3 regions of the Thalassobacillus hwangdonensis genome follow, and region 3 is predicted to be linked to each of the others. Evidence: riboswitches for the same ligand, from Rfam matches in the RefSeq annotation. Region 3 holds a riboswitch; each other region holds the start of a gene.

Region 1 (5,427 bases), 1.1 Mb from region 3:
ATGAGGATGAAGCACTGACAGGTGCAGAACAGAACATACAAGTCGATGTGAATACACAGGTGACCGAGGTTGTCGAGGAAGTCAGTCCAGCGGTAGTCGGTGTTGTCAATATGCAGTCTCAGTCCAGCTTTTGGCAGCAGGAAGAGCAAGGAGAAGCTGGTACTGGATCCGGTGTCATTTACAAAAAAGATGGGGATACCGCATATGTGGTCACCAACAACCACGTGATCGATGGGGCTGATGAAATTGAAGTTGTCCTTTCCAACGAAGAACGGGTTAAAGCGGAATTGATTGGCGGAGACTTGTTCACCGACCTTGCCGTATTGAAGATGCCGGCTGATAAAGTGGAAAAGGTAATCGATCTCGGTTCATCCGACAAAATTAAGGTTGGGGAACCCGCGATTGCGATTGGAAACCCCCTAGGCCTGCAATTTTCTGGATCGGTTACAAAAGGGGTCATCAGTGGTAAACAGCGAGCAATTCCTCAGGATTTCAACGGAGATGGTCAGCCCGACTGGCAGGCAGATGTCATTCAGACGGATGCGGCTATCAACCCAGGGAACAGTGGTGGTGCCTTGATCAATATCAAAGGACAGCTGATTGGAATCAACTCGATGAAAATCGCTAGATCAGCGGTTGAAGGAATTGGATTTGCCATCCCGATCGACGAAGCGAAACCGATCATTAATGAGCTGGAGACACAAGGGAAAGTGACTCGTCCATTCCTCGGTGTGGAGGCTTATTCACTGACAGATGTACCTAGCCGTGAATGGGAGGAAACGCTCAAGCTACCTGAAGAAGTCCAAGGTGGGGTCTATATCCGCTCCATTGAACCATTATCCCCAGCAGCTAAAGCAGGGTTGAAAGAGCTCGATGTCATCACGGAATTGGATGGAGAACCGATCCAGAACATCATCGAACTGAGAAAACATTTATATGCAGAAACGAAAGTCGGCGACGAAATGACCGTAACATTCTACCGGAACGGTGAACAGCAGCAAGTAACCGTCACGTTAGCCGCCCAAGATGATTTTTAAGTAAGTAACCTTTCCTGAAGTGGAGATGATCCACATGTCAGGAAAGGTTTTTTTGTGTAAAATAATATCCACAGGTTGTTAGTAAGTTGAGGATAAGCCAAATAGATATAGTAGCGAACATAAATTCCTATACCAAATAGAGAAACTACCTGTTGATATGTGGATAATTTTTGTGGATAAACTGTTTGCAGTGTGGAATAACATGTGAATAATGAGTCATCAACAGGTAATGTGCGTAATTTTGTGGATAAAAAATGAAAGCGTCAAGCAAAGGCAGTAAAGACAGGGAATAGCGAAAATGCACGAAAATATTTTGAAAATTTTTATTGACACCGTTTATTCAGGTGTATTAGTATTAGCATCAACATTAAAAAACGAATAGCAATCAATCTTCTTATCCAGAGAGGTGGAGGGACTGGCCCTTTGATACCTCGGCAGCGGATTTCATGGTGTACCATGAAAAACTGTGCCAATTCCAGCGAGTGCGTATGCACTTGAAAGATGAGAAGAGACGGTACATAGATCATTATGGACCCCTCTTCTTGTTTTTCAGGAAGAGGGGTTCTTTTCGTTTATTTGAAAGGAGTGTACAGCATGATCCACTTTGAGGATGTCAGTAAGGTGTACGAGAACGATGGCAAGGAATTGAGGGCTGTCGATCACGTAGATCTGAGAATCGAAAAAGGGGAAATCTTCGGTGTCATAGGTTTCAGTGGTGCTGGTAAAAGCACCTTGATCCGGCTCGTCAATCTGATTGAGGCACCAAGTGATGGGAAAGTGCTCGTTGATGGGCGTAATTTAGCTGCCTTACCTAAACCAGAACTTAGGAAGGTGCGGAGAAAGATCGGGATGATTTTTCAGCATTTCAACTTATTGGAGTCGAAGACCGTCTATCAGAACGTTGCGTTCCCATTGTCACTTGCGAAGGTTCCTAAAAAGGAGATTGAAGCGCGGGTTACGGAAATTCTTGAGTTTGTCGGATTGGAGGATAAAGCGAAACAGTATCCTGACCAGTTGTCTGGAGGACAAAAGCAGCGGGTTGGTATCGCAAGGGCATTGACCACTTCTCCTGAAATTCTGCTTTGCGATGAAGCAACTTCTGCACTGGATCCGCAGACGACGAAGTCCATCCTGGATTTATTGAAAAGAGTCAGGGATCAGTACAACATAACCATTTTGATGATTACGCATGAAATGCAGGTGATCAAAGAGGTGTGTGACAAGGTTGCGGTGATGGAAAATGGGAAAGTAATCGAGCAGGGAACAATTTTCGATGTCTTTTCCAATCCTGAACATCCGACTACGAAAAACTTCGTTCGCACTGTCATGCAGGATGACATTCCAGCCTCGATCCTTAAGCAGGTGGAAGGTAGAGCAGGAGGACGCCACGTTTACCGGGTAACTTTTCTCAGGGAAACAGCGGGGGAACCGATTCTGTCGAAAACAGCCAAGAATTTCGATGTCGATGTGAATGTGCTTTATGGACAGATTACGGAACTGCAGGGGGTCCCATTCGGCAATCTGATTGTCGAACTTCAAGGAGAAGATGCTGAAATTCTGAGGGCCATCCATTTTATCCAATCCTCGGTGGCAGTGAAGGAGGTAGTTGCAGATGCAGGTTGATTTGAGAGAGTTTTGGCCGAAAATCCTTGAAGCTACCAATGAAACTTTGGCAATGGTAGGCTTCTCATTATTATTCGCAACATTGATCGGACTTCCACTTGGGATTGCGCTCGTCGTGACAAGGCCGAACGGACTGCTACATAACCGTCCGCTTTTCAATGTACTGAACGCTATCGTCAACTTTTTCCGTTCGATTCCATTCATCATTCTGCTGGTGGCAATTCTGCCGATTACGCGGTTGATTGTCGGAACAACGATTGGTACATCAGCGGCAGTCGTTCCGCTCGTATTCTTTGCAGGCCCATACATTGCAAGGCTCGTGGAAAGCAGCCTGCTTGAAGTGAAGCCAGGTGTCGTGGAGGCAGCGGAAGCGATGGGAGCGACTCCATGGCAGATCGTATTTAGGGTGCTTGTGCCAGAAGCGTTAAGTTCACTCATTTTGAACTTGACGATCGCAACGATCGGACTCGTCGGAGCATCGGCGATGGCAGGGTTCGTTGGTGGAGGCGGTCTTGGGGACTTAGCAATCGCATACGGCTATCAGCGATTTGAAACTGAAGTGATGATCATTACGGTGCTGTTGCTGGTCGTAATGGTGCAAGGACTGCAATCCGCAGGAAATCATTTATCCAAAGGCATCAGAAGAAGATAGAGGAGGAAATTACAGATGAAAAAATTAATCGCATTCATTTTGTTAGTTGTCAGTGTTGTATTAGGGGCATGCAGTGATGGTTCTGCATCAGGAAAAGATGACGTCATCAAACTCGGACTGAATGGTTCAGGGGTACCGATTTGGGAGGAAGTCAAGAAAAAGGCGGCAGATGAAGGAATTGAAATCGAACTTGTCGAGTTCTCTGATTATGTACGGCCGAACCAAGCTTTGGCTGATGGAGACATTGACTTAAATGCATTCCAGACCGTTTCTTATTTCGATGCATTCATTAAGGAGCACGACCTTGATCTTGCTCCGATTGGTACGACAGTCATCGCACCGATGGGGATCTACTCTGAAAAATATGAAGATGTGAAGGATATTCCAGAAGGCAGTAAAGTAGCATTGCCAAAGGAAGCGACGAACATGGGAAGGGCATTGCTTTTGCTTGAGCAGGCTGGTCTGATCGGACTGCCGGATGACTTCGATGGTAACGGAGCGATTGAAAAAGTTGAAGAAAACCCGAAAAACCTGCAACTGGAGCCGATTGTTGCCGCACAAACACCACGTGTCCTACCAGATGTAGCGATTTCCATCATTAACAATGGGGTGGCGGTAGAAGCAGGATTCACACCGGTCGAAGATGCGATTTTCATCGAGGATGACACGGCGAAGCCTTATATCAATATCATCGCATCCCGTGCGGATGAAACGGATAAAGAAGCATACCAGACAATCGTCGATATCTATCAGTCGGAAGAAATCGAGCAGGCGATTATTGAGAAGTATAACAATTCCTTGATTCCTACGTTTGTACCTTTGGAAGAAATCGGCTGGTAATGATCAGGGGGCGTTATCATTGTAAGTGTTAGTGTGGTCGGGAAATAACTCGCTTTCCTGCGGGGATCTGGCAAGCTTCCTCGGGCTTTTCGCCCTGCGGGATCTCGCCTAGACCCTTCTCCCGTGGGAGTCTCGTCATTTCCCATCCACACTGCAAATGCATCAATAACACCCCTGTAAATTAAGTTACATGAAGTTTGCTAGTACTAAGTAAGTCATTTCAAGGGGGATGAGTGATGACAGTTATATCGAAGAAGAGTTTGGAAGCTCGGGTTTTGGAGCAGATTGAGGAACAGAAGCAGAAGTATATCCGAACGAGTCACCGCATCCATGATCATCCTGAAATCGGAAATGAGGAAGTGTTTGCATCAGACCTGCTTTGCTCGATTTTGGAGGAGGCGGGGTTTGATGTAAATCGCAATATCCCGGAGCACGAGACCGCCTTTTTGGCTAGGAAAACTTCCGGTAAACCCGGTCCTAAAGTGGGTTACTTAGCTGAGTACGACGCGCTACCTGGGCTCGGGCATGCATGCGGTCATAATATCATCGGAACGACGAGTGTCGCAGCAGCAATCGCAGTTGCACAAGTGATCGATGAGATCGGTGGTGAAGTGGCTGTGCTTGGGACTCCAGCAGAGGAAGGTGGACCAAACGGAAGTGCGAAAGGAACGTTCGTCCGTCATAACTTAGTCCAGGATTTTGATGCTTGTCTGATGGTCCATCCGAAGGGAGAAACGAGCGGTTCCGTGGAGAGTCTTGCTGTAGACCCGCTTGATTTCGAATTCTTCGGCCGCTCTGCTCATGCTGCTGCCAAACCGGAATATGGAATCAACGCACTTGATGCCGTACTACAGCTCTTCAATGGCATCAATGCACTTAGGCAGCATGTGACCGATGATGTCCGGATTCACGGTGTGATCCTCGATGGCGGGCATGCACCGAACATTGTCCCTGATTATGCACGAGCAAGGTTCTATATTCGAGCGGCTACGCGGGAAACATGTAATGACGTGACTGCAAAGGTGAAGCGAATTGCGGAAGGAGCAGCGCTGGCCACCGGTGCTAATCATAAAGTGGAGCTGATTCAGAATCAGGTCGATAATTTCCGGGTTACTCCAAGGTTCGATCAGGTTTTTCGTGAGAAGGTTGAGCTGTTCGGTGAAACGTATGTTGTGGATCGAAAAGACGGAATCGGGTCGACGGATGCCGGGAATATCAGCCAGGTCGTGCCGACGCTCCATCCGTTCATCAAAATCGGTCCCGATACGCTTGTCC
Region 2 (5,427 bases), on a different contig from region 3:
GCGATTTCGTCGATCTGAATGTAAAAACGTATAAAAATACCACCACTCCACATTTGCATCCGCATGCGGGCCCGCATCCTCAGGAAGACTAACCTTGGTCACTTCTTCATTCATCCGGTTCACACACCTTATGTTTTTAGTAACCTATGCAATCGGATAAAAGAGGTGTCGCCTCTACGATGATGGACTGGTATCATGGTTCAGGAAAGAAAGCGCGGATTCAGTCCCCCATTTCAGACAATAAAAAGAAGCAGAGGCCCACGCCCCTGCTCACTCTGAAAGTATTTTGTCTTCCTTCAATATTTGTTCAAAAAAATCGACGACTAGTGGATCATATAGCTTTCCGGACAGACGCTTTATTTCATCTATTGCATCCCCAGGTGTAATTGGTGTCCGGTATACTCTATTTTCGGTCATCGCATCATAACTGTCACACACAGCGATGATTTTCGCCTCAAGCGAGATATGATCTCCCTCCATCCCACGTGGATACCCGGAACCGTCCAGCCGTTCATGATGTTCCAGGATGATATCAGAAATCGATTCATATGCTGAGCCTACCATCATATTCGCACCATCTACCGGATGCCGTTTAACCTGATTGAACTGACGCTCCGTCAACTTGCCTGGCTTATTCAAAATATGATCTGAGACGTTCAGCTTTCCGATATCGTGTAAAAACGCTGCATGGAACATGTCCTGCAGTCGCTTTGGACCAAACTCCAGCTTTTTCGCAATTTTAATACTATATTTCGCCACCCGTTCACTGTGGTCATACGCAAACTTCTGCTCGCTGTCGACCATCTGGATGAACTCCCATAAGTCCGCCATGCTCTTACTGATCTGATGGAAAATCGGTGCAGTCGTGAACCACAAATAGGTGACGTCCGTAATCGTTTCAAACAGTACGGGCTTTTTCAATCCTCTGGTAGAATAGGAATCATTCGGTCCAAGCTTTACCCGCTTTCCGTCCTCATCCCACTCAATTTCACCTGATAAGATATAAAAGAATTCAAGGGTATTCGGGTCATCATTTGGATAGACGTAGAACATCTTGTCCTTATTGATCGTCTGTTTCATGATTTCCGTTCCGTCACCTTCTTCAAGCAGACGGATACTCGTAGAATTGTTCTTTGCTAATGCAAGCTGTGTATCGTTTTTTATTACGTTCAGTTCTCCCACGAATATTCCCCTTTCCTTCACTTTGCTACCAATTATATAGCAATCGTCAAAAAAGTCTGCAATTCGACACGAAAAGGGGAGTATCCACCTAAAAGAATTAGGTCGAATGACCCCCTGCCAAAAGACACTTATAGTATCGCATTATAAATTTTGCTTAATTGTCGCTCCAATGATTCCATCGGCACAAACCGTGCTTCCCTGAACATTTCCTTACCCTCAAGAAAGACCATGATGACCGGGACGGTAAAAATCGAAAAAGCACCCGCGACTTCCGGAATTTCATCCGCGTCGGCATGCACAGCTTTCACTTCAGGATAGCTTTCAAGCAGCAATTCCACCTGGGGCAGCAATGCATGACATACAGAACAGTTCGGTCTTGATATGTAGACGAGCGCCATCGTATGATGATGGATAGTATGTTCCAATTCTTCCATTGTGTGGACCATCTGCATGGAGGATCCATCCTTTCCTTTAGAGGTGATTGCAATCCTTGATATCATTTTACCCCTTTTCGTCCTGCTATTCACGACATTGACACTTGTTTCTCTTTTACTATACACCTGGAAAAATGGGATCGGTCCCACACCGACATCACGCCGGACCATCAAAAAGGTGTTGGCTTATACAAAAGAGGTGAAGCCAGCGAGCATCGCTGAACTCGGGGCTGGCTGGGGAACAGTAGCATTCGCTTTTGCAAAAGCTTTCCCTGACACTAGGATCACAGCCTATGAAACGTCTCCGGTTCCATACCTTTATATGAAGTTACGACTGCTGCTACAGCCACAGGACAACCTGGTCATTTTAAGGAAAAACTTCCTCACCGAATCATTAGATACGTATGACTTCTTATATTGTTACCTCTATACTGGTGGAATGATTCAACTGCAGGAGAATTTACGAACCTATGAAGGCTGGATTCTATCGAATACCTTCGCCTTTCGTGGTTGGCCTGAATCGAAAAAATCAGATGGGCTTTATCTATATTCAAAAAAATCGTGTGATGGGTAGCCATCACACGATTCCACAAGCAGCAGATCCGTTCTTCTGCAAGTATTTTTGGTGGTATTCCTCCGCATCGTAAAAGGTTCCTGCCTGCGCCACCTCTGTAACGATCGATTTTTTGAATACACCTTTTTCATTCCATTGCTTGATTTTTTCCTCTGCAATATAACGCTGACTCTCATCCAGATAGAAAATGACGGATCGATATTGTGATCCTACATCTTCGCCCTGGCGATTCTTCGAGGTCGGGTCATGACACTCGAAGAACGCATCCACCAGCTGTTGATAAGAAATCACGGAAGCATCATAGTCGATTTTGATTGACTCAGCATGACCGGTCTTCCCTGTTTTTACGAGTTCATAATAAGGTCGGTCCACCTTCCCACCTGTGTATCCAACCTTCGTTTCCACTACGCCATCAATTCGTTCAAACCATGCTTCCACTCCCCAGAAGCACCCTGCTGCAAAAATCGCTGTTGCCATCTTACATCTTCCTTTCGCTACAAACTCCACTTCTTTCCGAGAGATCGTGGCGCTCTTTCTATACGAAAGAACCCCCTTTCTTATCCATAAGAAAGGGGGTCGTAAATGTATGCTTACGATCCTCTCATCTCTCAGGAATCACTAGGTTCCTGCAGGAATTGGCACCGTTCAGATCGCGATCGATCCGATGGTTGCCGGGCATCAAAGGGCCAGTCCCTCCGCCTCTCTGGATAAGAAGTTTATGTTGTATTTTTAATATTTAATTGGAATTATACATGCCTTCAACAGTCCTGTAAAGCCCAAAGCTTAGAATTTGAGATAAATAGGCACATCAAGCGTATCGTTAAGCCCCACCCCCTCTTCCGTGTTAAACTGACAGCAAGTTTATGTAAAAAATCAAAAGAGGTGTCCCATATGAAAATTGAAATCTGGTCCGATATTGTATGTCCATTTTGTTATATAGGTAAGCGTCGTCTAGAAGCAGCTTTAGCTGATTTCGAAGGAAAGAATCAAGTCGAAATCGAATTCAAAAGCTTCGAACTGGATCCTGGTGCAGAAAAGAACACCGAATCTGTCATGTATGAACGATTAGCGAGCAAGTATGGCACAAGCATTGAACAAGCGAAGCAGATGTGTGACAACATGGTGGAGCAGGCAAAAGGTGTAGGACTCGATTTCCGATTTGATGATGTCATCCCAACCAACACACTCGATGCCCACCGTCTCACTCACCTTGCTAAAGACAAAGGTGTTGAAAAAGAAGTACACGAGCGCTTCTTCCACGCCTACTTCACAGAAGCCAAGAACATGGGAGACCATGACACACTTACGGAGCTGGCTCTGGATGCAGGTCTGGACGAAGCAGAAGTCAGAGAGGTGTTAGCTAGCGAACGTTATACCGATTCTGTCCGTAAAGACGAAGCTGAAGCCCGCACCATCGGCGTACAAGGTGTTCCATTCTTTGTCATCAACCGGAAGTACGCGGTTTCTGGCGCACAACCGGTCGATGTCTTCAAAAATGCACTGAGCAAAGCATGGGACGAAGAACAGCAACAGCCCGTGTTTGAAACGGTGTCATCCGATAATGAAGCAACCGGCGTATGCACGGACGACAGTTGCGACATTCCGAATGATCAATGACAGGGGACCTTAAAAAGGTCTCCTTTTATATTATGAGCAACATGCTGATTTAAGCCCTGAAAATTTTATTCCGTGGCAAGCATAGCCGCCACTTCTTTCACATAAAATTCAGAGAATCGAGTTCTATGTGGAGGGGGTGGACGGATGGCGGATGACAAGCAGCTTGAGCATGAGTCCAATTTTCTCGAAAAGGACCAGACCTTCGCGGAGAAATTCCACCGTGAACGATTCACGGAAAACATTCCGGTAGATTTATTGGGAGAAGACTTACGAAAATTAAAGAAGTTGACGAACAAAAAACGGAAGAGGTCAGGTGTGAGATGATGTCAGACAGTCACCATTATGGATGAAATACTCGGCACTTTGCTACTCAAAGCAGCCGGGTATTTTTTAATGGAATAATTCAGCTTCGTATCCCGCAACCTATAAGGAAGTAAATGTGAAAAGGGGTACGAGAATGAGCTGGATTGCAATCATTCCGTTCTTAGTCGTGGTAGCTGCGGCCATTTGGACGAAACAAGTCATCCCAAGCCTATTGTTCGGTGTCATTGTCGCAGGATATTTGACTGAGCCGGACTGGCTCGGCGGCATGACGACAACACTGAGTTTCATCATTGAAGGGCTGACGGATAAAAATAACCTGAAAATCATCCTGTTCCTGTACGGTTTTTCTGCTTTGATAGGATTGATTAAGATGGCAGGTGGCATCAAAGGATTCGTCCAGCTTGCCACTGAAAAAATCACAGATAAACGCGGTGCTTTCACGCTTACATGGGTTTCCTCAATTGGAACGTTCGCCGCTCCCAGCTTCCGGATTGTGACAATCGGCCCGGTGATGAAAGCAATGCTTAAGAAAATACCGATGACGAAACAGGAATTGGGGTTCGTCATCGAAACAACGGCTGCTCCTTTGGTCGTTTTGATTCCTGTTGCCACCGCGTTTGTCGGCTACATGACCTCCGTCATCGAGTTGTCCCTCCAGCAGGCAGGGACGAGTGGAGACGCATACATGCTGTACATTCGCAGCATTCCGTTCAACTTTTTTGCCATTTCCATGCTCCTGATCGGTTTTTACCTAAGCTTTTTCCATCGATCGAAAAAACAGGCCACCGATGCGGAAAATCCAGAAGATGAAGAACAGGATGACTCATGGGAGGACTGCCACCCATGTGTAGCCAAGGACTTGCCCGCCAAACCTTGGAATCTGATCCTGCCACTGGCCAGCGTCATCCTGCTGACATTTTTCCTCATGTACATGCTCGGGTTGAAAAAGGACGAAACCGGACTGCAGGCGCTTATCAATGCAAACGTGTTGGATGCAATGGTACTGGCTGTTGTGCTTACGTTGATCTGGTTCGTCGTCTATTTGAAGATCAGCGGCCAGCCTTTGAAAAAAATGATGGAATTCCTGATTGATGGCGGGAACGATATGATGGGCGTCATTCTGCTGTTGGCGATGGTGTGGGGATTGAGCGCAGGATCGGAGGCATTGAATTTTTCCGAAACGATCGCTTCATGGTTCGAATGGATCCCTGGTGCTTTCGTCGCAGTCCTCATCTTCCTGATCGGATGCAGTCTCTCCTACTTCATCGGATCCTCCTGGGGCACTTGGGGCATCCT
Region 3 (5,427 bases):
CGATTCCGTTCTGTTTAAGCACGTACTCTCCTACCATCTGTGGCATACCGCCTTTACGCTGTCCAAGGAAGGTGCTGCCCTTCAAGTCTTCCCATTTGAAGTCTGTCACTTCTTCTCTGGCGACAAGGAACGTACCATCTGTCTGCGTCAGCTGCGCGAAGTTGATGACGGGATCATTCGCTTCTCTTGCTTTCACATAAATGGAGGTTTCAGAACCGACAAGGGCAATGTCTGCTCCATCAGATAATAGCGTCGTCATCGTCTTATCTCCGCCCCAAGTTGTTGTCAGCTCGACTTCCAATCCTTCATCTTCAAAAAAACCTTTCTCCAACGCTACATATTGCGGGGCATAAAAAATCGAGCGGGTTACTTCTGCTACTTTCAATTTTGTCGTTTGCTGCCCACAGGCGCTCAATGCAACGGTTAGAAAGAGGGTTAACAGTGCAATTCCTATCACTTTAAGTTTTTTCATACGGAAGCTTCCTCCTGTTTAGTAAGGTCAAATCACTAAGATAGCTTATGTTGGAGGGAAAATATGTGTGAATGCCTAAATCAGGAAAGGGGAGAAGGGGATTTCGATAGGGGGAGTTGGGGTGTTTGGAAAACGATTCGCTTTCCTGCGGTGATGGCGGCAAGCCTCCTCGAGCTATCGCTCTGTGGGGTCTTGCCAGCCAGTCTATTACCGCGGGAGTCTCACCGTTTTCCTAACACCCCACACATAATAGAATTAAACCAACCTTCACACCTATCTCAAGCAAACTTCTTAAATGCATAAAAAGAAAAAGCGGATGCTCCCTGGTGGGAACATCCGCTTTTCATCTATTTCATATTGGAGATGGGGAACAATATTCAGGTGCTAGCCTCGGTAAGATGGGCCGGCAGATGCGATTTCATCACTTGCTTTTGTGAATTTCTCGAAGTTCTCGTGGAACTTCATCGCAAGCTCTTTCGCTTTTTTATCATATGCTTCTGGATCGTTCCACGTTTTACGAGGAACAAGTACATCATCAGGTACCCCTGGAACGTGCATCGGAATTTCAAGCCCGAAGATTGGGTCCTGCGTTGTCTCAGCATTATTCAACTCGCCCTCAAGAGCTGAGTGGATCATGGCTCTCGTGTAGGAAAGCTTCATACGGCTGCCTTCGCCATAAGCGCCTCCAGTCCATCCTGTGTTAACAAGGAACACATTCGAATTGAACTGGTCAATCTTCTCCCCGAGCATTTCTGCATAGGTAGAAGGAGCAAGCGGCAGGAATGGAGATCCAAAGCATGCTGAGAATGTCGCTTCTGGTGAAGTGACTCCACGCTCTGTGCCTGCAAGCTTACTTGTATAGCCGCTAAGGAAGTGGTACATCGCCTGCTCTTTCGTCAATTTGCTGATTGGAGGCAGGACACCGAATGCATCAGCAGTCAAGAAGATGATCGTATTCGGGTGACCAGCTACACTAGGAATTACGATATTATCAATATTATCGATCGGATAAGCGGCACGTGTATTTTCAGTCAAAGACGTATCATCATAATCAGGCAGTCGCGTATCTTCATCGAGAACGACGTTTTCCAATACAGATCCGAAACGGATCGCATCAAAAATCTGTGGTTCTTTTTCCTGAGACAGGTTGATGGTTTTTGCATAGCATCCGCCTTCGATATTGAAGACACCGTTATTGGACCATGCATGTTCGTCATCTCCGATCAAACGACGGTATGGATCTGCGGAAAGGGTTGTCTTTCCAGTGCCGGATAGACCGAAGAACAAGGCGACATCTCCTTCATTTCCAACGTTTGAAGAACAGTGCATGGACAAGACGTTCTTCTGAGGAAGGATGTAGTTCATCACAGAGAAAATCGATTTTTTGATCTCGCCGGCATACTCCGTACCACCGATCAGGACGATTCGATGCTTTAAAGATACGATGATGAATGCTTCCGAACGGGTACCATCCACTTCAGGATCTGCCTTGAAGTTCGGTGCTGAAACGACCGTGAACTCCGACTGGTGTTCATTCAGCTCTTCTTCAGTAGGACGGATGAACATCTGACGGGCAAACAGGTTATGCCAGGCAAACTCGTTCACGACCTTGATCGGAAGTCGGTAGTTGGCATCCGCTCCTGCGAAACCATTGAATACGAAAACTTCCTCTTTTTCTTTTAAGTAGTCGACCACTTTATGGTAAAGTTTTAAGAAGACATCTTCATCTATGGATCGGTTGACGGTTCCCCAGTCTACTTTATCTTTGGATACTTCATCTTCGACGATGAATTTATCCTGAGGAGAACGTCCAGTGTATGTCCCGGTAGTTGCGCGCACAGCACCTGTGGCTGTGAGAACGCCTTCATTTCTTTCTAAAACGCTTTCAATTAATTGAGGAACGGATAAGTTCGTTTTTATATTTTTCTGTAGTAATAGCTCGGATAATTGAGACAATTGATTGATCGTACTCATTGCGATAACCCGCCTTTGCATTCATATTTTAAACTTGCGAATTCATGTACTGTTAAAATCTGATTATTAGTATAACACATTCAACTCAATAATCCATACTAATATCAGATTTTGAAATATTTTTTTTACAACTACCCGTTTCTATTATAATGAAACAAAGCAGAGGTGAAAACATGCAGAAATCACATGTACTTTATGATGGTCATTGTTATTTATGCCAGCAGTCGAAGCGGATCTTTCAGAAGCTGGATTGGATCGGGAAATTCGACTGGGTCTCCCTTCAGCATTATGAAAGACAATTTCCAATAAGTGAAGAAAAAAGCGCTGCAATCAAGCGGGAACTGCATGTGATCTTACCTTCTGGAAAAGAGTTGTCAGGTTATGGTGCGGTAGCTTATATGCTGACCAGATGCCCACTAACATTTCCGCTGGGTCTGATCGCTTCCATCCCTGGTGCAGGCTTGATCGGTAAACCGCTCTATCGCTTTATTGCGAAGAACCGTTATCGGATGTTCAAAGACAAATGCGAAAATGGTGCATGCAATATTCACGACAGATGAGGTTTCGTTGACATCAGACGACAATTTGGGTACGATAAACAGCGAACGGATACTCTCTTATCCAGAGTTGGTGGAGGGACAACAGGCCCGAAGAAACCCAGCAACCATCACGTGAGGTGAAACGGTGCTAACCCTGTAGCAAGGATAACTCCTTGAACGATAAGAGCGAAAGGAAACGGACCCCTTTCCTCAATGAAGGAAAGGATTTTTCTTTTTATTAAAGGAAATGACTGAATGTGTGCCCTTGTGCACCTGATATCCTATAAAACTCTACTGCTTATGTATATGTCAAATGCCCTGTAGCGTGTTTGCGTTGGCGACATATACTCAAAAACAGCAGGAGAAGGTTAGTTTTTCGTGAAGCTTACTTGGAGAAGAGTTCCGTCTATTATATTTGTCAACTCATAAAGGAGGAGTTTGTTAAATGTCTGCAAATCGCCGACTATTTACATCAGAATCAGTTACGGAGGGTCATCCGGATAAGATCTGTGACCAGATCTCTGATGCTATTTTAGACGAAATCTTGAAAAATGACCCGAATGCACGGGTAGCTTGTGAAACGACGGTTACCACTGGTCTTGTGCTTGTAGCGGGAGAAATAAGCACGAATACGTATGTTGATATTCCGAGCATTGTCCGTCAGACAATCCGCGATATCGGATACACTCGTGCGAAATACGGCTTCGACGCAGATACATGTGCCGTATTGACTGCAATTGATGAACAATCGCCGGATATCGCCGGTGGAGTGGATAAAGCACTCGAAGCACGTGAAGGTACGATGACCGATGATGAAATCGAAGCTATCGGCGCCGGGGACCAGGGTTTGATGTTCGGATTCGCCAACAATGAAACTGATGAATTGATGCCGTTGCCGGTATCCCTTGCACATAAGCTATCCAAGCGTCTATCTGATGTGCGTAAAGACGGAACTTTGGAATACTTACGTCCGGATGGAAAAACACAGGTAACGATCGAGTACGATGAAAATGATCAGCCATTGCGTGTGGATACGATTGTCATTTCTACGCAGCATGCAGAAGAAATCACACTCGACCAGATTAAAAAAGATTTGAAATCCCATGTCATTGATGCAGTCGTTCCTGAAACGTTAATTGATGACAAAACGAAGTACTTCCTGAATCCTACCGGCCGCTTTGTCATTGGTGGACCACAAGGTGATGCAGGTTTGACAGGACGAAAGATCATCGTTGATACGTATGGCGGAATTGCTCGTCATGGTGGAGGTGCATTCAGCGGGAAGGATGCGACGAAGGTCGATCGCTCCGCAGCTTATGCAGCTCGTTATGTAGCGAAAAACATCGTAGCAGCAGGTCTTGCGGACAGCTGTGAAGTGCAGCTTGCCTACGCAATCGGAGTAGCACAGCCTGTTTCCATTGCTGTTAACACGTTTGGTACCGGCAAAGTAAGCGAAGAGAAGCTTGTTGCTGAGATCCGCGAACTTTTCGACCTGCGCCCAGCAGGCATCATCAAAATGCTTGATCTTCGTCGTCCGATTTACCGTGACACAGCCGCTTACGGTCACTTCGGTCGTACAGACATCGAATTCCCATGGGAAAAGACCGATAAAGCAGAACACCTGAAAAAATTACTAGGCTAAACCAAAAGCATGACCCGACAATTCATTCGAATTTGATCGGGTCTTTCTTTTTATTTATAGAGGTCAAATATAAATACATATAGGAAGGGTCTCATTAGGGAACAAGGACTTCAGTGAACAATTGGTGGGATGGAAGGGGAACGAGGAGACTCCCCCGGGAATGGATTGGCTGGCAAGACCCCACAGAGCGACAGCTCGAGGAGGCTTGCCGTCATCCCCGCAGGAAAGCGAATCGTTCCCCTTCCATCCCGGCTCTGTATTAACACCTGAGGTTATTGCTGGACAAAGTACGAGGAAGTGCCGGGGAAAGTGAGTAATTATCTGAACCTCCATACTCTGATAACCAAATCCAACTGGATTTATTCTTGAGATTTTCGTTTTGGACATGCGTTTTATGGGAAAGCTGAAACTGGATAGTTACGGATGTTCTTCCTATATTTTTATGTGCGTTTTTGTGATATACTGCTAAAGTTAAAATGATTCACTGAAGAAAGAGGGGCCTTTAACTATGTGTGGTTTTATCGGTTTGATACGTAACAAGCCAGGTCTTCCAAGTGAAGAGGAAAAAAGCTTATTCAAACAACAGAATGATTTGATTACCCATCGCGGACCTGACGATGAGGGATTTTTCCATAACGATTACATTTCTTTCGGATTCCGCCGCTTAAGTATCATTGATATCGAGAGTGGTCATCAGCCATTAAGCTATGATGATGAACGTTACTGGATGATTTTCAATGGAGAAATATACAACTATGTAGAGCTGCGTGAGCAACTGATCGATTCAGGAGCTACCTTTG

Evidence for each region. Region 3 has a riboswitch for S-adenosylmethionine ahead of metK (methionine adenosyltransferase). Riboswitches for the same ligand answer to the same signal wherever they lie in the genome.
Region 1: it holds a riboswitch for S-adenosylmethionine, as region 3 does, so the genes downstream of both, ACFQ2J_RS09715 (methionine ABC transporter ATP-binding protein) here and metK (methionine adenosyltransferase) in region 3, are expected to answer to the same signal.
Region 2: it holds a riboswitch for S-adenosylmethionine, as region 3 does, so the genes downstream of both, msrA (peptide-methionine (S)-S-oxide reductase MsrA) here and metK (methionine adenosyltransferase) in region 3, are expected to answer to the same signal.

The regions. Positions count from the first base shown of each region.
Region 1 covers NZ_JBHTKL010000005.1:105,888-111,314, forward strand. Annotated here, with positions in the region: gene ACFQ2J_RS09710 (S1C family serine protease) at 1-1,037, shown strand, start outside; SAM riboswitch class I at 1,429-1,545, shown strand; gene ACFQ2J_RS09715 (methionine ABC transporter ATP-binding protein) at 1,632-2,660, shown strand; gene ACFQ2J_RS09720 (methionine ABC transporter permease) at 2,650-3,312, shown strand; gene ACFQ2J_RS09725 (MetQ/NlpA family ABC transporter substrate-binding protein) at 3,328-4,152, shown strand; gene ACFQ2J_RS09730 (M20 family metallopeptidase) at 4,389-5,427, shown strand, end outside.
Region 2 covers NZ_JBHTKL010000006.1:203,646-209,072, forward strand. Annotated here, with positions in the region: gene ACFQ2J_RS16535 (lipocalin family protein) at 1-114, opposite strand, end outside; gene ACFQ2J_RS16540 (HD domain-containing phosphohydrolase) at 271-1,182, opposite strand; gene ACFQ2J_RS16545 (thioredoxin family protein) at 1,311-1,634, opposite strand; gene ACFQ2J_RS16550 (hypothetical protein) at 1,633-2,190, shown strand; gene msrA (peptide-methionine (S)-S-oxide reductase MsrA) at 2,194-2,667, opposite strand; SAM riboswitch class I at 2,789-2,904, opposite strand; gene ACFQ2J_RS16560 (DsbA family oxidoreductase) at 3,082-3,807, shown strand; gene ACFQ2J_RS16565 (hypothetical protein) at 3,952-4,131, shown strand; gene ACFQ2J_RS16570 (Na+/H+ antiporter NhaC family protein) at 4,265-5,427, shown strand, end outside.
Region 3 covers NZ_JBHTKL010000005.1:1,164,222-1,169,648, forward strand. Annotated here, with positions in the region: gene ACFQ2J_RS15305 (ABC transporter substrate-binding protein) at 1-472, opposite strand, end outside; gene pckA (phosphoenolpyruvate carboxykinase (ATP)) at 857-2,446, opposite strand; gene ACFQ2J_RS15315 (thiol-disulfide oxidoreductase DCC family protein) at 2,620-3,006, shown strand; SAM riboswitch class I at 3,061-3,172, shown strand; gene metK (methionine adenosyltransferase) at 3,431-4,627, shown strand; gene asnB (asparagine synthase (glutamine-hydrolyzing)) at 5,136-5,427, shown strand, end outside.